Regions from separate parts of the Paenibacillus sp. 1182 genome, predicted to be linked through region 3. Evidence: a T-box and tRNA genes for the amino acid it is inferred to sense, from the RefSeq annotation. Region 3 holds a T-box; the other regions hold tRNA genes.

Region 1 (6,223 bases), on a different contig from region 3:
TTCTCATTTTCTTCTTCACATGGTCAAAAATTCAGCAACAGGTCCCAATACGATGACAGGTAAAAAGGTCAACGCACCAATCAGCAGCACGACCCCGATCAGAATGGCTCCAAATAACTTGTTGTCCGTGCGCAGTGTCCCCGTCGTCACCGGAGTCGGCGCTTTGGCATTCAACGAAGCCGCCACAGCCAACAATGCAATCATAGATACATATCGCCCGAAGAACATAACCATCCCCGTTGTTACATTCCAGAATACGTTGTTATCTGAAAGACCTTCAAACCCCGAACCATTATTTGCGGCAGATGACGCATATTCATAGAGCACCTGAGTCAACCCGTGATAGCCAGGGTTAGTGACCGCATCATATCCCCAATGACTCATAAACGCAAGCGCAGTTGGGGCGAGAATGAGAAACGGATGTACCAAAATGGCAATGGCGATCAGCTTCATTTCCTTGCCTTCAATTTTCCTTCCCATAAATTCCGGAGTTCTCCCGACCATCAGTCCGCATATAAACACACCCAGAATCGCATACATCAGCATATTCATCAGCCCGACACCCTTGCCGCCAAAAATGACGTTTAGCATCATTTCTCCCAAAGCAGCCATGCCACCTAGCGGGGTTAGTGTATCATGCATATTATTGACCGAACCTGTCGTTGCCGCTGTTGTGACCGCAGTGAATAAAGCCGATTGTCCAATACCGAAACGAACCTCTTTCCCTTCCATGCTTCCCTGAGAAGCATCCACACCCAGTGTCTGGATTAACGGATTACCTGTCTTCTCAGACACATACGTAATGGATAGAAAAATTAGAAACAATACCATCATGGAGCTAAAAATAATCCAGCCCTGCTTACGATTACGGGCAAACAATCCAAAGGTATACGGCAACGAAGCCGGCATTACCCACATTGCCAAAATTTCCAGCACGTTCGTCCAAGGACTTGGATTTTCAAAAGGATGCGCAGAGTTAGCTCCCGCATAACCGCCCCCGTTCGTCCCCAAATGCTTGATGGACTCCAGAGAAGCAATGGGTCCCATAGAAATTTGCTGTTGTGTTCCGCTCAGCGTCGTAAGATCCGCCGTAGGCTGTAGCGTCTGTGGTATCTTCAATCCCACCAGCACCAGCGTAAGCACAAAGGCCAGTGGCAGGAAAATCCTTATAATAGCTTTAATAAAATCTTGAAAGAAATTGCCCATCCCTTCACCGCGCCGCGTCAATCCTCTCATAAAAGCCGCAGCAACCGAAAAACCGGAAGCAGCCGAAGTGAACATCATCATCGTGACGAACGCCATCTGTGTCAGATACGTAAGCCCGCTTTCTCCGCTATAATGTTGGAGATTCGTATTCGTCATAAAGCTGATTACCGTATTAAAAGCTAGTGATGCTTCCATATTACTGTTTCCAGCCGGATTACCGGGAAGCATTCCCTGTAAACGCAACAGCAAGTAGCTGATTGCCACAAGCACGACGTTCGTAGCAATGAAACTCATAACATACGTAGTCCAACGCATGCTCTCCACTTTCTTCAAGCCTACTACCTTATAAATCAGCTTTTCTGTTCTGCCAAAAATCCGATCCGTTCGATTCGGTTCATTCGAGAATACATGATACATATATGTACCCATTGGCTTTACCAAGAGCAGCAATATAACGATCACAATTCCAATTTGAAGCAGCTCCATCCTCTATTCCTCCTTCAAAATGCTCCTGCGTTTGGAACAACAGACCCGATTAGACCATCTATGAAGTGCACACGTTTGCGAAAACCTGCTACCAATGATGCTTTAATGCTCAGATCTGTTGTTCCCGCCCGCTCTATCCCTACAAGTGACTAGAACTTTTCAGGGTTCAGGAGTGCGTAGATTAAATACATAAACACAATAGCCGTAAGCCCGAGTATAACGATCATCCTCTTCGTCCTCCTTTAGAGGTCTGCGCATCACACCAGCGTACAAACAGCAGTATCACTCCATAACTCACAGCCATGACGAGCAGCATGTATATATCCATCATGTTTATACCCTCCGTATCGATCCTCAGATCGCCATTCTTATTCCATCATAAAATCATAAAACAACTATGTCATAAGTGCTTATCCGTTCAGCAGAAAACCCACCTCTCCGTTCAATGTGTAGATCACATGGTCCGCTCCCAATCCCCGATAAATTCCTTGTGGATTACAGCCGTGTGTAATAACATAGATCGATTCCGATGTTAGTGGTCGACATATTTGCAGGAAACGGCAAGTCAGATTCAAGCTGTTCTCGAACAAATACACACTACCAATTTCTTTTTTTGGAAAATTCCATTTTCCCGCTTGCATGGTATTGATGCGGACAATGTGCTCCACACCCATTTTTTTGAGCTGTCGTTCCTCCTGGGCGCTATTCGTGAGAACTGCAAACGCCAATTTTTTGAAAATAAGCAATTTCACAAAACTTCTGCCCGCTTCATTCGGTGCAGTGACAATAATTAACCGACCTTCCATCAGTAGCTCCTCTCCCGGTATAAAAAGACAACAAAAAGAAGCCGAAGGAAAAAGGCTTTCCTCCGGCTTCTGACATATCCATGATAAAATAAACCATGGCTGCACACGGCGGTTTGTTGCCTCTCCCTGTACGCTTACGAGGTTAGCTGTCGGATTCGGACGTGAGAGTCGCCCTATTTCTGGCACTTGACCGGAAAATTCACCCCATGAGACACACGGCTTCCGAAGCCGTACAGTCTCGATTGGTTCCCCCGCTTTTGCAACTGCAAAATTCAGCGCTATAGACATTTCGTTGTTGCTTCATTCAAGTTAATTTGAAATTACGTCTTGAATCATACACCCGCGCATGGAAGACTGTAAAGCTCAACTGCAGGGTTATAAATCGGGCTTTAGAGCATAGAAGATTAATAATAACGCTTACAATGCAACTATGCTTCTCACATCTCCTTTAATCTCTGTTTTTCATCCCTTTTTGAAAATGACAAGCATGTCAATATTGGCGTAGGGTAAAGCGTTATTGGCCTTTTTTTGTAAAAAGAGAAGAAAATACGCTATATGTACCAGCTAAACACCGATTTAACCCGCTTTTATAAGAAGAAACAACTTAATTCGCTCCATTTGCGGTGCGATTTACTGTTTTGAGCAAAATACGATTTTACAGCGCCTGAAGGCTTTATACAGCTTTTCCAGGCTTGCAACCCTTCTTTAAATTGTCTAAAATTTAATTGCTGAATATTGAATGAGGAGAGATGCTATGACCGTTTATGAATATGATGCGCAAACCCTGCAAGGGAAACAAATTCCGTTATCCACATTTGAAGGGAACGTTCTGCTTATCGTGAACACTGCCAGCAAATGTGGGTTAACCCCCCAATACAAAGCGCTACAAGAGCTATATGACCAGTATCATGAACAGGGGCTCGAAATTTTGGGATTTCCCAGCAACCAGTTTGCCAAACAAGAGCCAGGTTCCAGTGAGGAGATCTCCGAGTTTTGCCAGATCAATTATGGTGTCACCTTTCCGATGTTCGCCAAGACAGATGTCAATGGCGATCAAGCACACCCCTTATTTCGCTACCTGACCCAAACAGCTCCGGGGGTATTAGGGTCCAAAGCGATCAAATGGAATTTTACTAAATTCTTAATTACAAGAGAAGGTAACGTGTTTAAGCGCTATGCACCGCAAACCACTCCAGATAAACTGGCGGGAGATATAGAGAAGCTTTTGCAGCAAAACTGACATTCTTCATTATCACAGTTAATAAACGACCTGTTGCAACCGTGGCTTCCGTGGCTAAAGAATATAACGAAAATGCTTAACAAAAAAAGCACCCTTTCACGTAAACCGTGTCAGGATGCTTTTTTAACTAGGTCTTGCATATAATGCGGTCGAGAGGACTCGAACCTCCACGGGCGTACGCCCACTACCCCCTCAAGATAGCGTGTCTGCCATTCCACCACGACCGCAAATCATAATGTATTGAGGCAACAGATTTATTATACTCTCTCATCAACTATTTGTAAACAAAAATATTATAATTATTTTAACTTACATATATGAGCGATAATAATACCGTCCTGCATAAAGATAACCGCTTGCTGAACTATGCATTAATGTTGCCCCCTTACGGATTATCAGAACCACCTAGCACTTAACTAAGTAATTAATTTGACGAAATAACGTATTTACGATTGTAAAAACACGTATAAAAGTGTATCATAGTTTCAGATGGTTAATTCTAACATGTTTACTGATGATTATTATAACACACCAATTATTCCGTAAGAATCCGTAAGGGGCGATTTCTTTTGAACAACAAAATGCCTGTCACCTCCTTCGGGTGGGCCATCAAACAACGGCTTGTCGAACTTCGACTGGATCAGAAAACATTTTGTGAGACACACAATATTCCGCCTTCACGCTTGTCCAATCTGATTCACGGCACCCGCAAAGCACAAAGGTACAGAAAACAAGTTGCTGCAATTCTGAACATCGACGATAACGATTATAAGGAGGCATCGCCACTCTAAATCCAACAAGCATTCCAGTTACATACAGGTCATTCCATATCACCAAGAAACCAAATAAACCCGTAAAGCGAACCCCTCCAGTTCGTTTACGGGTTTTCAACCCAGACAATCTTTAGCCAAAAAAATCATTCCGGCTTTGTTTTATCCTTCTCACTTTTTTGCTTACGATATTTCGCAAATTCAACATATTCTAAAATAAAATTCTGTTCTTCCGTCTCAAGATCTTCTGCCTGGCAATTCAGTGGCCCCATCACTCCAAAAAAATAAGCAGCCTTCTGCTCCTGAAGTACGCCTTCTCCCGGCTTAATCCCTTTCATTAACCAATCGAGCGATACATTAAAAAAGTCCGAAATCTGAATTAAATGAGTGGTACCCGGCGTTGTTTTCCCCCTTCTCCAATCACCGAGATTCCCTGAACTGATTTTAAGCTTTTCACAAAATGCCTTCTTGGTCATTCCCCGATCTTTAATCAAAGCTTCAATCCGTTGATAAATAGTTTGATCTCCCAAAATGTTTCCCCTCCGAAACAGTAACTTTTTCTGAAATAATTTTCATTTTTCAGCCTTACTCATTAGTAATCCCCATTAAATCCTAAGCAACCATTACCCTATAGTAGAATTGCGCTGGTTTTTCTCTTTACGAAAGCGGGTAAATTCAATATACTCAAGTATAAAATTTCTTTCCGCCTCACTAAGCGGTTCCCCCTGGCAATTCAGTTGCCCTGAAGCGTCAAAAAAATAAGGGTCTTGCGACTCCTTTAGCACCTCACCCTGTATATCTCGACCCAGCATAATCCAGTCCAGACTCGCATCAAAAAAAGAAGCGATTTCAATGAGTTTATTCGTGCCCGGCGTCGTTTTTCCTCTTTTCCAATCCCCGAAGTTCCCTGTACTAATGCCTAACTGCTGGCAGAACGCCTTTTTCGTCATTCCCCGTTCCTTGATGAGTTCCTCGATGCGATGGTAAATAGATTGCATAGAAGTTCCTTCCTCCCTAGCAGGCTCTCAAATAACGATATCATGTTCTCTGTTCCCATTTCAAAGATCACGTATGCTAAAATTACCGAATTATGTATGTTGGTTTCCATTATACCACAACACGCAACAAAAACCGCCTGTTTTCCGAAGAAAGGGCGGTCTTTAAGCCAGTCCACTTACGCCAATCACGTAGCAGAGTTGTCGATTTTAAGTAAAATATGCTTCAATTCATTCAAAGTTTCACTCAGATGCAATAAATCTTCTTCTGGCAGATACACCAGTCTTTCTTGAATTTTATTGGAGAAGGTATGAAATACCTGTTCACAAAAAGCATCGCCTTCCTGTGTAATCGCCACATTCACGACTCTGCGATCCGAATCACACGACTGGCGGTCAGCCAACCCATGCTCCACCAGTTTGTCCAGAAGAGGAGTCATGTTCGGACGTGAGACATTGAGCTGTTTGGATAAATCAGATACCGTAGACGAACGTACTTCACGCAGGAGCATTAGCACCTGAAAGTTATTAGGCGACAAGTGTAATGGGAAATCGAGCGGACCGTAGGTGAAAAATTTCTTCTTCACAATCGGAAACAAGCCCAAAATATTTTCTGATATATTTCCTAACAGTTGAGTGTCCATATTTTTCACCGTCACTTCATAAGTTTATACTTATCATTCTATAACATTATGGCGTTATATTATACTATGGAATCAT
Region 2 (6,223 bases), on a different contig from region 3:
ACATGACCGCATGGAAAGCAGCTATAGCTTGAAAGCGGCGGGTGAAGTATGGTACTTTTACCGCATAGGATTGCCGTGGGAGGTCATGTAATGGAAGTATTAAAGAAACGAATTTTAAATGAAGGCGTGATTGCATCAGATCATGTGCTGAAGCTGGATGGTTTGCTTAATCACCAGGTTGATCCAGAACTGACAATGGCAATGGGACGAGAGTTCGCAGCACGTTTCCGAGAAGAGAAGATTACCAGAGTAGTGACCGTGGAGTCCTCAGGCATTGCCATCGGGTTTGCGACAGCATTGGAATTGGGTGTACCGTTGGTATTTGCTCGTCGTAAAAAGACCCTATTAGCTGATCCAGACGCGCTGTGTGAACGCGTACCTTCGTTTACTAAAGGTATTGTTACGGATATTATGCTGTCTCGTCAATTTATTCACGAAGATGACCGTGTTCTGTTCATTGATGATATTATTGCTAATGGTGATGCGGCGCGAGGTATGGTTAAAATCATTCAACGCTCCGGAGCGGAGTTGGTTGGATTTGGTGTCGCGGTGGAAAAAAGCTTTCAGGCCGGAGCGAGAACCATCCGTGAGCAGGGTATTCGTGTAGAGTCATTGGTCAAAATTTTGTCGTTAGCTGACGGCAAGATTGAGTTTGCTGAATAGTAACAATTCAAAACTCCTGATCCTTATTTCTAATAATAACCTTTGCATGAGCTTCAATTTCGCTTATAATATAGATAAGGTTTTGGAGAGGAGGCAGCAACATGGGGAAAGAACAATTGACCGAACAGTTTTTTCTGGAAAAACTGGCAGCGGCTAAAGTACACTTTGAGCGTGCCTTGGATTGTAAGCATACGGAATTCGACGATTTGTATCCCTATATGATTGAACATCCTCAGTTTTTTTGGTATAAACGCTATGTGGCCTGGTCTGAGTTGTTGACGTTGGTTAACCTATGCGAAGAATTGTCCTTCTCTTGGAAAGAAGAATTTACTGCTCACCAAGTGGAGTATGTAGATCAGCGAGTGTTGTCTGCACAAGTGCTGGACTTCTGGTATGAGAAGAACGATACAAAAGAACATGATCACAGTGTGAATCAGTCGGGATAATTTGTCGCTCTGTTGGCAATCCATATAAGTAGTAAGAGAGAAGAGACCTAAATGATTCGTTTAGGTCTCTTTTTAAACTTTTTTCATGTATATAGAACCATGATCGTTATGTTAAAAAAGTGAATAAGGAGGGGACAAGGATGATTATGGACGAAGAATTGGATGCTTATCGACTCTCCGGTGAAAAGGTGCGTGTCGTACGCGATGGATTGGAGTCCAACGATGTTGTGGGCATTGTACTGGCATGGGATGAGGAACAGGTGCTTATTCGTCGCCAGAATCGACGTGTGGTCAAATTGGATCGCAGCTATACATACCAGTCGTTCAGCGAGCCGCGTCACAATCCGATAGATCTGGATTAGGAATGGGTTCTCAAATGGGTGTTGGATAAAAATAACTGGGTGATTCATTAGGCATACAGAAACTCTAAATCGGACACAGTAATGAAGGAAAATCCAACAGAGAGGACGTGCTGTGTCAATGACGGTTATGGACGAAAAAGTACATGCATACAAGGATCAAATCAGCCATTTGGAAGATCAGTTGCCCGAGGTAGTTCATGCATATCATCGTTTTACCGGAGAGTGCTTTCAAGCCGGCAGCTTAGATGAGAAAACCAAGCAACTGATTGCGCTAGGCATTGGCTTATTTGCCAACAATGAAGTATGCACGTTTTATCACGTGGACGAGGCGCGGTCCAAAGGAGCCAGTGATCAGGAAATTATGGAGACCATTGCTGTAGCCGCAGCAGTAGGTGGAGGACATGCTCTAAGCCAAGGGGTAACGCGTGTACAGAAGGCGTTGCAATAAGGCGAATCATTAATTGATGAGCTTATACTTCGTCATAGCGGTTATAGATCGATTTGGATATATGATGAATATGGAAAGGAGCTTCCGCGCACAGTTGGTGTCTGCGGAAGCTTTTTTCTTTTGCGTGTTGGTTGTGCGGGGATTATGCTCTTCTGCTTGCGGCAAAAGCAGCAGGGCGAGACGTTTTACGCTTATAAGCTAAAGAGGATGTAACCAAACTTCGTTCAACGATGCGTAGAGGTTTGGATGTTGAATTGTTTGGTAATTCGGGGCGATGTTTCTCTAGTAAAGGAAGGGCAGCTGTATGGGGCATAGAGGTTGAGAGCCCGAGATATGCTCGCATCCGCTCATACATTTCTTTGCGGAATGCTGGCATTGCCATACTGAACTGCTCTTTATTGCCTTTACTTATATAGGTGGCGTGAACGCCGGAGTGGTTTTGTTGTATGTCCAGAACTTGAATGTGATATTTATTAAATTCATGTTTTATTTCAGACAGCAGGATCCCGGTACGATCTACACCTGCGTTAACCATTTCGACATAAAGATCAGGGGTTTTCAGCATACCGCTTTCTTCAAGAATTAGGCTGTCCCGCTCAAATACTTTTTGAATAAAGGTAAGGAGCAGATAACTTTTCACAAGAGACCATTCATGCTGAGTAGTATCTGAAGAGATCATAACCATTCACCGCCTTAGGAAAATGTGATGATAATTCATAACCGAATGAAGAAAAGGAACCTTCGTTCCCAGGAACTTATGTTCTTATTTTAGTTTATTATTCCTTTTTTATCAAGAGGAAATTAACAAACATAAAAGGTTTGACATCTCGATATGAGCATGGTATGATCTATCTTGTCGCTAAGAAAGATTGATCTTTCGAGGATAAACGACAACTTATATGCGGTCGTGGCGGAATTGGCAGACGCGCACGGTTCAGGTCCGTGTGGGCTAACCCCCCGTGGAGGTTCGAGTCCTCTCGACCGCATCTATTAGAAAAGGTCTATAGAATTGCTCTCGTAGCAGTTTTAGAGACCTTTTTCTTATATTTCCGGGGATTTGCTCATAGTTTAAGCTGAACACGTTTCTTGTCTTCCCGCAAACTATGGATTTCCAGATATGATAGAAAATTTTAAGATGAAGTTATTGAAAGGTTGGATGTAAGATGGAGAAAGCGACTTTTGCAGGTGGATGCTTCTGGTGTATGGTGACTCCATTTGAAGAACAGCCGGGCATTCATGGCATTGTGTCAGGATACACTGGAGGAACGATTCCCGATCCGACCTACGAGCAGGTTAAAACAGGAACTACAGGTCACTACGAGGTGGTGCAGATTACTTTTGAACCTGAGCTGTTTCCTTATGAAAAGCTGCTCGAATTATATTGGCCGCAAACAGATCCTACCGACGGGGAAGGTCAATTTCAGGACCGGGGTACACAGTATAAACCCGCAATTTTTTATCATACAGAGCAGCAACGTGAGCTTGCACAACAGTCCAAGGAGCAGTTGGCACAAAGTGGACGCTTTGATAAGCCAATTGTAACGGAGATTCTTCCTGCTTCGATTTTTTATCCTGCAGAGGATTATCATCAGGATTACCACAAGAAAAACGTGAAGCACTATAAGGAAGATCGGGCCCAATCAGGTCGTGATGAATTTATTGATAAGAACTGGTAAGCGGCTTTAACATACGTTTCTACGCACGATAAGGCAGATCAGGGAGTATTCCATGGATCTGCCTTATACATATTTAGACGACGTTACTCACACAATGAAGGGACAGAGAAGGAGGCTGACCCGCAATGAGTACACGACGGAAGCTGCACATGAGAAATATAATAAAAAAGGCTTTAAAGGAATCTCGCGCTCGGAAAGAGCCAGCTTATGTACCTGTATTCCATTCAAGCTCCAAAATGCGAAGAACCGTAGTACTCTGTATTTCGGTATGCATGTTATTCATGGTCTGTAGTACTGGTGTTGCAGAAGCAATAGACAAACAGGACGAGCCGCAAAAGATGGTTGCTGTCATTATTGACGATCTGGGAAACAATATGAAAGGAACTGAGCAAATTTTAAATTTACCCGTTAAGATTACCGTTGCTGTGATGCCCTTCCTGCCTACAACCAAGCAGGACGCTATGGAAGCGCATAAGCGCGGTCATGATGTCATCGTCCATCTTCCAATGGAGCCAAAGCAGGGGAAGCCCGAATGGCTTGGGCCTGGAGCAATTAAGGCTAATATGACGGATGAAGAAGTACGTGCGAAGGTGACAGCAGCCATTAAGGATGTTCCTTATGCGATAGGGATGAACAACCACATGGGTTCAAAGGTCACTTCGGATAAGCGCATTATGTCCATTGTTCTTGATGTTTGTAAGGAGCATGGACTATTTTTTGTCGATAGCCGTACTAATTATTGGTCAGTGGTCCCTGAGCTTGCCGCTAAAAAGGGGATGCCACCAGTACGAAATGATGTTTTTCTGGATGATGTCCATAACCTCGCCCATGTGAATCGGCAACTTACAAAAGTGGTTGAATGGCTGGATAAGCACAACACCTGCGTAACGATTGGGCACGTCGGCGTGTCTGGTATGTACACATCCTCCGCTCTTCATTCGTCGGTTCCCAAGCTAAAGGAGCACGCCAAATTTGTGGGTATTAGCGATTTGGTACGAGCTGTATGGGGATGGACGGGAGACTCAGCCACCAACACTACCATGCCGTCAGATGCGCAATAATGCCTGCGGCAATAGCTTCGGCAATGCTTTTTTGACCACGATCCTCGGAAAGCATAGCTCTGTCCTGTTCGTTACTGATAAATCCAGTTTCTACAATTACAGCAGGATGCTGAATTTTATTCAAAAGATAAAAGGGCTTTCCGTACACTGTTTTTCTATTCATGCAAAATAAGCGGTTTAATGAATGCTGAATCCGTTCAGCTAACAGATAGCTGCTGCCTTCATCCTGATACAGTACAATGGGTCCCCGTTTTTCGGCACGTTTGTTCCAATTGACATGCAGGCTTACAACCAAAGCGGTGGGCAATTGTTCTGTTAAGCTTTTCCGTTGGGCGAGGTCTTTAAGGTGCCGGGATTTGGACTGCAGCCAACGGTTGTCGTCACTCAGTGCGTAGTCCTTGTCCCGATTCAGGACAGCAGGATATCCCTGGGAGCGTAAAATCAAGTACAGCTTTTGAGCAATGGCAAGATTGATATCTTTTTCCAAAATTCCTTTGTGACTTGTTCCACCATCCACACCGCCATGGCCTACATCAATCAGGACAACGGGCTTGGCAAAAGCGTGATAGGACGAATGTACGTTGGATGGACTATCTATATACTTGTTCGGTTCGTTACTTTTCTCGTCGGGCTGAGCAGCTATATAGGTAAATGGGGCGAATACAGCACTGCAAAGGATGCATAGACTGAACCCCAAGCATGTCAGCCATATTTTGTTTAACTTTTTTTTTCTCACATTCTATTCCTCCAGTGGACGAATTGATTATTTACTGAAAAACCATGCATAACAGGTATCAAACCTAAAGCAGCGTAGCTGCCTTCAATATGACAATTAGCCTTGGGGTAACTGTTATGTTGAAGATAGTATGTTCCATTTAAGGGAAACCATGCATAGTTATTTCCACAGGGGTTAGACCTTTTGGAAAATGAGCAAGCTAGTTTTATCTGCACCTAACGTGTGAATCCGATATTTCCAAGCAATGTAAATGGAAATAATAGGCGCAGATTGGAGGAGGTTATGGAGGATGGCGAAAAGTGACGAACTGGTGACGTATATTACGCAGCGGATTGTTCGCTATATGGAAACGCCGCGTGATGTTCGGCGCAGTCAAAAACAAGCCAGAGAGCCGTGGGGGAGCAAATGGTTTGGCATGTTGCCTCTCGCTCTGAAAATGTGGATGAAATCCACACGCAGAGGGCGAAGGGAGCGACATTAAACTCGCCAAAGAGACCACAAGAGGCATAGGGTATGCCATTTTGAGGTCTCTTTTTATGTTGTAGAGATCATTCCGAATCATTATCATGTTTCTTTATAACTAGGAGTCCAAACGATAGAATTCGCCAGCTGATAATAACTTTTTTAATGGTACAAATCGGGAAAGTCCATGATGGTAGGTTAACGCATATAAATTGGATTGGGACGGATGACCTGGGGATATCCAGGACTGATACCCACTAATAGATAAGGGACCCCCAAAGGCAAAATTGATACCTGTGGCAGAAAATATAATACGCGGCGAAATACTCAGTGTATCCATAAATTGGCCTGTGTTACGGACGGAAAGCT
Region 3 (6,223 bases):
ATCAGCAAGTAATCGAACGCATTCCAAGGTAACCGAGCTAGCCCGTCGTTATCCAGGTTTGCATGCAGCCCAAAGCAACCGTGAAACGGCAGCGGAAAGCGATGTTCTGTTTATCTGTGTGAAGCCGCTGGAATCAAAAGCCGTAACGGATGAAATACGCAACGTCATTACAGAAGAGCAAATCGTCGTATCTATCACAAGCCCGGTGCAGATTCGTATTTTAGAGCATGCAATGAAAGCTAAAGTGTCCAAAATTATTCCCAGTATCACCCACCAAGTAGGCAGCGGAGCCTCACTATGCATCCATGGAAGCCGGATTACAGAGGAGGATCGCTTCCTTCTGGAAGAGCTTATGTCCCACATCAGCAGGCCGATTCGGGTTAAAGAATCTTATACTCGGATCACGTCGGATTTTTCGAGTTGTGGTCCTGCTTTCTTGGCCTTTTTTATGGACCAGTGGATTCAAGCCGCAGTTCAAGCTACAGGTATGGACCGCACGGAGCTATGCGCTCTGGCCGGTGAAATGATCATCGGCACTGGAAAGCTGCTCACGGAAGGCGGGATGACACCAGCCGAGTTACAGGCCAGAGTAGCGGTTCCCGGAGGTATTACCGCCGAAGCTCTCGCACTGTTGGACATCAGCCTGCATAGTGTCTTTCCCGAGCTGATACAGGTAACGCACAACAAATATGAAGAGGACATGCAAAAGATAGATGTCTCCTTCGGCTTAAAGCCAATTAACCGGCAACAATATTAACCAGCTTACCTGGAACAGCAATTACCTTGCGGATCGTTTTGCCGGCCAGTGCCTGCTGAACATTGTCCAACGACACAGCGAATGCTTCCATCGCTTTAGCATCAAGATCCTTGGCAATCGTTGCACGCTGCACAATTTTACCATTCACTTGCATAACAATTTCCACTTCGGCGTCCACCGTCCATGCTTCATCATAAGCAGGCCAAGCCGCGTAGGTAATGCTATCATTGTGCCCCAGCAGCTGCCACAATTCCTCGGCCAGATGGGGTGCAAGCGGCGACAGCATTTGCACGAAGTTTTCCATTGCTGCACGCGGCAGAAGGTCTGCTTTATATGCATCGTTGGTGAAGATCATCAGCTGGCTGATCGCTGTATTGAAGCGCAGTGCATCCAGATCTTCAGTTACTTTTTTCAGCGTTTTATGCCAAGTACGATTGAACTCATCGCTACCGCCGTCATTTGTAATTTTATCGTTCAGGCTACCATCCTCGGAAACAAACAGGCGCCATACGCGGGACAGAAAACGATGTGCTCCCTCTACCCCATTCTCATTCCATGGCTTGGTCGCTTCCAGCGGCCCCATAAACATCTCATAAATACGCAGCGTATCGGCGCCAAACGTATTGACAATATCATCAGGATTAATGACATTACCGCGTGATTTACTCATTTTTTCATTGTTGTTGCCCAAAATCATACCCTGGTTGACCAGCTTATAAAAAGGCTCTTTCGTTTCCACTACGCCGATATCATACAATACCTTATGCCAGAAACGGGCATACAGCAAGTGAAGAACCGCATGTTCAGCTCCGCCAATATACAAATCAACAGGCATCCATTCACGTTGTTTCTCTTTGGATACAAGCTCTTTGTCATTTTTCGGATCAATAAAGCGCAGGTAATACCAGCAACTTCCTGCCCATTGCGGCATTGTATTCGTCTCGCGACGTGCTTTCATACCTGTCTCAGGATCAATGGTTTCCACCCAATCTGTTGCGTTCGCCAGCGGGGATTCACCTGTACCTGAAGGCTTAATATTGTCCATCTCCGGCAGTACGAGCGGAAGTTGGTCCTCAGGAACCGTTTTGATCGTTCCATCCTCCAGATGAATTACCGGAATCGGCTCGCCCCAATAGCGTTGACGGCTGAACAGCCAGTCACGCAGGCGGTAGGTGACTTTGCCGTGTCCTTTGCCCTCGGCTTCCAGCCATTCAATCATCTTCGGAATCGCTTCCTCGTTGGTAAGTCCATTCAGCGGGCCTGAATTCACGTGCGGTCCATCCTCAGTATATGGCTCATTAGCCACATCTCCACCTTGGACAACCTCAATGATATTCAATCCGAATTGCTTGGCAAATTCCCAGTCACGCGTATCGTGAGCAGGTACAGCCATAATCGCTCCAGTTCCGTAGCCTGCCAGTACATAGTCAGCAATCCAGATCGGCAGCTTTTCGCCGTTCACTGGGTTCACTGCATAAGCTCCTGTGAATACGCCTGTTTTATCCTTGGCCAGATCCGTACGCTCCAGATCGCTTTTACGAGCAGCTTGTTCACGGTACTGTTGTACAGCATCCTTTTGCTCAGGCGTAGTGATAATATCCACCAATTCCTGCTCTGGTGCCAGCACACAGTAGCTTGCGCCGAACAGTGTATCTGGGCGAGTTGTAAATACTGTGAGTTGCTCGTCATAGCCTTCAATCGGAAAACGAACCTCTGCCCCGGTAGACTTACCGATCCAGTTCCGTTGCATATCCTTAATACTCTCAGACCAATCCAGTTCCTCCAGATCATCCAGCAGACGATCCGCGTATTCCGTAATTTTCAGCATCCATTGACGCATTGGTTTACGGACGACCGGATGACCGCCACGCTCACTCTTACCGTCAATAACTTCTTCATTCGCCAGCACCGTTCCCAGCGCTGGGCACCAGTTCACAGGTACTTCAGCTACATATGCAAGGCCGCGCTTGTACAGCTGGATGAAGATCCATTGTGTCCATTTGTAATAATCAGGATCCGTCGTGCTGATTTCACGATCCCAGTCGTAGGAGAAGCCGAGCGATTTGATTTGACGGCGGAAGTTATTTACGTTTTTCACCGTAATTTCGCGTGGGTGCTCCCCTGTATCCAGCGCATGCTGCTCCGCAGGCAGACCGAAGGCGTCCCAACCCATCGGATGCAGTACGTTGTAGCCGCGCATTCTTTTATAACGTGAAACAATATCCGTAGCTGTGTAGCCCTCCGGGTGGCCTACATGCAGGCCGGCTCCAGATGGGTACGGAAACATATCCAAAGCATAAAACTTCGGTTTGCCCGGTTCTTCCCCGGTGCGGAACGTCTTGTTCTCATCCCAATATTTCTGCCATTTTGGTTCAATACTTTGCGGTTGATAGCCGTGCTTCGGCTGTGTGTCTGTCATTGTCTTTTCCTCCTCAAACGGTATGCAACAAAAAAACCTCTGCATCCCGTAGCGTGTCAGCGCTAGGGACGAGAGGTTATATTCCCGTGGTACCACCCTAGTTAGCAGAAAGCGTTCTTCGCGTTCTACTCCCTTTGCACCTGATAACGGAGGTGATCCGATGCGGGTTAATAACAGGATACAAGCACCAGTATAGGGCGTTCCTGCGTTGGACGCATATCTCCGAGGCGAGTTCACTTTGTGCTGTCAACCGGCTTGCACCACCCGCCGGCTCTCTACATGTCCAGACAAAGCTACTATTCCTCATCAGCGATTGTTTAACCGTTAATAATGGCACTATTATATTGAAAACCGCGAAAAAAGTCAAATAAGGACTACCTTTGGTGTTAAGAGCCCTCTCCATACTAAATTTTCATGACACATGCATACGAATGTTTTATAATAATTCCGAGTTAAATCGCTTCAAGCTGAGATGAGTTGAGATAAGAAAGGTGAGCTGAGACATGGCACAAATTAAAATTTACGGAATAAAAGAGACTCTAAATCCAATCAAAAAGCAACTTTCAGAGGTGATTCATTCTGCTGTGGTGGATGCGTTCAAATATCCTCCTGACAAGAGGTTTCATCGTTTTTTTCCTATGGATCAGGAAGATTTTATATATGCCGATGGTCGCTCTGAGGCGTACACCATTATTGAAATCAGTATCTTTGAAGGCAGAACGATAGAAGCTAAGAAGCAACTCATTAGCCTGTTATTCCAAAGAATTAACGATCTTTTGGGTATTTCTCCACAGGATCTTGAGATTACTATATTTGAAACACCCAAACAGAACTGGGGCATTCGGGGTGTACCGGGTGATGAGCTTCAGTTGAACTATAAAGTGAATATATAAGTGCAAAAAGACGCCCTTCATGTCATCATGAAAAGCGTCTTTTTTTTCCCATATTCGTTCAATGAATCTTTGCTATTTTACAGCAACATAAAACAGTCTCGCCGCGTCATCTTCTGCTTCTACCCATTCAAAATCCGCATATACCTTCACATCGCGAAAACCCGCTTTGGACAATTCTGCCTTCATCCAGTCTGGGTCATAGGCACGTTGTACATGTATTTCCTCGAAACGCTGGTATAGATCGCGTCCTTCATGTTCTGCTTTCGCAAAGATACTAAGATGATGCTCAATTTCACAACGGGGAGTGTCCAACGCACATGTCCAGATATATGAGATAGAGCGTTCGTCCAGTACGAAAGGCTGCTCTTCATCATAACGTAAAAACGTCTGGGGATGATGCACATCGAACAAAAAGGTTCCGCCAGGCTTCAGACCAACATGCGTTCTGCGAAAAGTAGAAATGATATCTTCTTCCTCCAACAAGTAATTCAGACAATCGCAAAAAGAAATTACAGAATCCACAGGCTCGGGTAAAATCCATTCTCTCATATCCTGCTGTATCCAGCGAACGCTTCCCTCACGAAACAATCGCTGTCCCTGTGGAGTGGTTTCCATTTTGCGACGGGCTACTGCCAGCATGTCAGAGGATAAGTCGATTCCAGCCACTTCGAACCCTGAGTTAACCAGGGGAATCGTAATTGAACCCGTTCCGCAGCCCAGCTCGGCCACCGTATGCGGCATCCCGTACTGATCCCAAGCCTGCCGTGCAAAGCGCAACCAGTCCGGGTACGGCATGTCCTGCATCAGCTCATCATACACATAGGCAAACTTCCGGTAAGAAGCCATTTTTTATTCCCCATTCCCGTCCTTCGGTTTCGGCATTTTCTCCACCAGGTAGGTCCAGTTTTCCTTTTGTGTAACCATTCCTTCCTTCATCAGCTTGCCCATCGCACGCTTGAAGGCGGATTTACTAATACCAAACCGTTGCTTGATAATATCCGGCGGTGTTGCGTCGGAGTAAGGCATACCGCCGCCCGGACGCTCTTTCAGAAAAGCAATCAATCGATCCGCATCCTCATCACGGCCCACTTCCTTGCGTGGCGACATTGCCAGATTGACCCGACCGTCTTCGCGAACAAGCGTGACCCGTACCTTAACCTCTTCGCCCAAGCGAAGCATCCGGTTGCGTTCTGAGGAGTGAATCATCCCAATCGCGCCAAAACCAAGCACCCCTCCGTCCACCAGAACGAATGTGCCCATTTGAAGCGGCTTGTACACAGTCGCCTGCACCCACGTATTCAGCCACGAATCAGGGGCGTGGAAGCACAACGGAGCCAGTTCCTGTTCCCCTGCCAGCTTAGCCCGCAATCTGCCTTGCTTGTCATGCTCCATAATGGCATACACGTAGTCGCCCACCCGAGGATGCAAATCTCGGTTTTCTGGCAACTCACGAATCGGCAGCAAAAGCTGACGACCCAATCCCATCTCCAGGAAACAACCCAAACGCGGATGCACATCGGCCACCTCAAGCTTAGCCATTTCGCCCAACGACAAGAACGGCTTTTTCATGGTTGCGGCCAAACGGTCCTCTGTATCGTGAAAAATAAATACCTCCAACCGTTCACCAACTTCAATTTCACGTGTCAGCTCCGTATAGTGCAGCAGCACATCCTGCTCACCAACAGTGAGAAAGTAGCCGAAAGGAGATACCTCACGATCCACCATAATGGTGACATAAGTACCGGCGATCAAACTCATACCTTTTCCACAACCTTAGCATCCGACCAGAGTCGTTCAATGTTGTAATATTCGCGCTCGTCGCGATGGAAGACATGCACTACGACATCCCCCAAATCCATTAGAACCCAACGGGCGGAATCCATCCCTTCGATTCCTTTGATAGTTACACCTTCATCATGAGCGCGTTTGCGAATTTCTGTTGCAATCGCCTGTACCTGTGTATCCGAATTACCGTGGCAGATGACAAAATAATCAGCTACTAGTGATATTCCCCGCAAATCCAGTGCGACAATATTCATTGCTTTTTTATCATTTGCGGCATCAACCGCTGTTTGCATTAATTGCTCATTAGTTAGGGTCATTCATGAACCTCCGTTTTTCTCTGTTTTAGTTGTTGAATCAAGTCATTGCGCG

Evidence for each region. A T-box is a leader RNA that pairs with one kind of tRNA and senses whether it is charged. The one in region 3 lies ahead of leuS (leucine--tRNA ligase), so its partner is inferred to be a tRNA-Leu.
Region 1: it encodes a tRNA-Leu, which carries the amino acid that the T-box ahead of leuS (leucine--tRNA ligase) is inferred to sense. The anticodon was not compared.
Region 2: it encodes a tRNA-Leu, which carries the amino acid that the T-box ahead of leuS (leucine--tRNA ligase) is inferred to sense. The anticodon was not compared.

Annotation. Positions count from the first base shown of each region.
Region 1 is NZ_JAFICR010000007.1:115,064-121,286, forward strand. It holds gene kdpA (potassium-transporting ATPase subunit KdpA) at 16-1,692, opposite strand; gene JOD82_RS29780 (potassium-transporting ATPase subunit F) at 1,842-1,919, opposite strand; gene JOD82_RS15590 (hypothetical protein) at 2,103-2,498, opposite strand; cyclic di-AMP (ydaO/yuaA leader) riboswitch at 2,614-2,786, opposite strand; gene JOD82_RS15595 (glutathione peroxidase) at 3,253-3,738, shown strand; tRNA gene JOD82_RS15600 (tRNA-Leu) at 3,883-3,965, opposite strand; gene JOD82_RS15605 (hypothetical protein) at 4,308-4,529, shown strand; gene JOD82_RS15610 (helix-turn-helix domain-containing protein) at 4,655-5,038, opposite strand; gene JOD82_RS15615 (helix-turn-helix domain-containing protein) at 5,132-5,506, opposite strand; gene JOD82_RS15620 (MarR family winged helix-turn-helix transcriptional regulator) at 5,692-6,147, opposite strand.
Region 2 is NZ_JAFICR010000003.1:81,578-87,800, forward strand. It holds gene JOD82_RS06035 (DedA family protein) at 1-6, shown strand, start outside; gene JOD82_RS06040 (xanthine phosphoribosyltransferase) at 91-663, shown strand; gene JOD82_RS06045 (hypothetical protein) at 765-1,109, shown strand; gene JOD82_RS06050 (hypothetical protein) at 1,250-1,471, shown strand; gene JOD82_RS06055 (carboxymuconolactone decarboxylase family protein) at 1,590-1,919, shown strand; gene JOD82_RS06060 (YhjD family protein) at 2,062-2,598, opposite strand; tRNA gene JOD82_RS06065 (tRNA-Leu) at 2,821-2,905, shown strand; gene msrA (peptide-methionine (S)-S-oxide reductase MsrA) at 3,083-3,595, shown strand; gene JOD82_RS06075 (divergent polysaccharide deacetylase family protein) at 3,721-4,656, shown strand; gene JOD82_RS06080 (N-acetylmuramoyl-L-alanine amidase) at 4,631-5,392, opposite strand; gene JOD82_RS06085 (YqzE family protein) at 5,682-5,873, shown strand; gene JOD82_RS06090 (hypothetical protein) at 5,973-6,223, opposite strand, start outside.
Region 3 is NZ_JAFICR010000006.1:40,213-46,435, reverse strand. It holds gene comER (late competence protein ComER) at 1-757, shown strand, start outside; gene leuS (leucine--tRNA ligase) at 738-3,176, opposite strand; T-box leader at 3,238-3,495, opposite strand; gene JOD82_RS13725 (tautomerase family protein) at 3,680-4,069, shown strand; gene JOD82_RS13720 (class I SAM-dependent DNA methyltransferase) at 4,142-4,915, opposite strand; gene JOD82_RS13715 (CvfB family protein) at 4,919-5,827, opposite strand; gene rsfS (ribosome silencing factor) at 5,824-6,171, opposite strand; gene yqeK (bis(5'-nucleosyl)-tetraphosphatase (symmetrical) YqeK) at 6,168-6,223, opposite strand, start outside.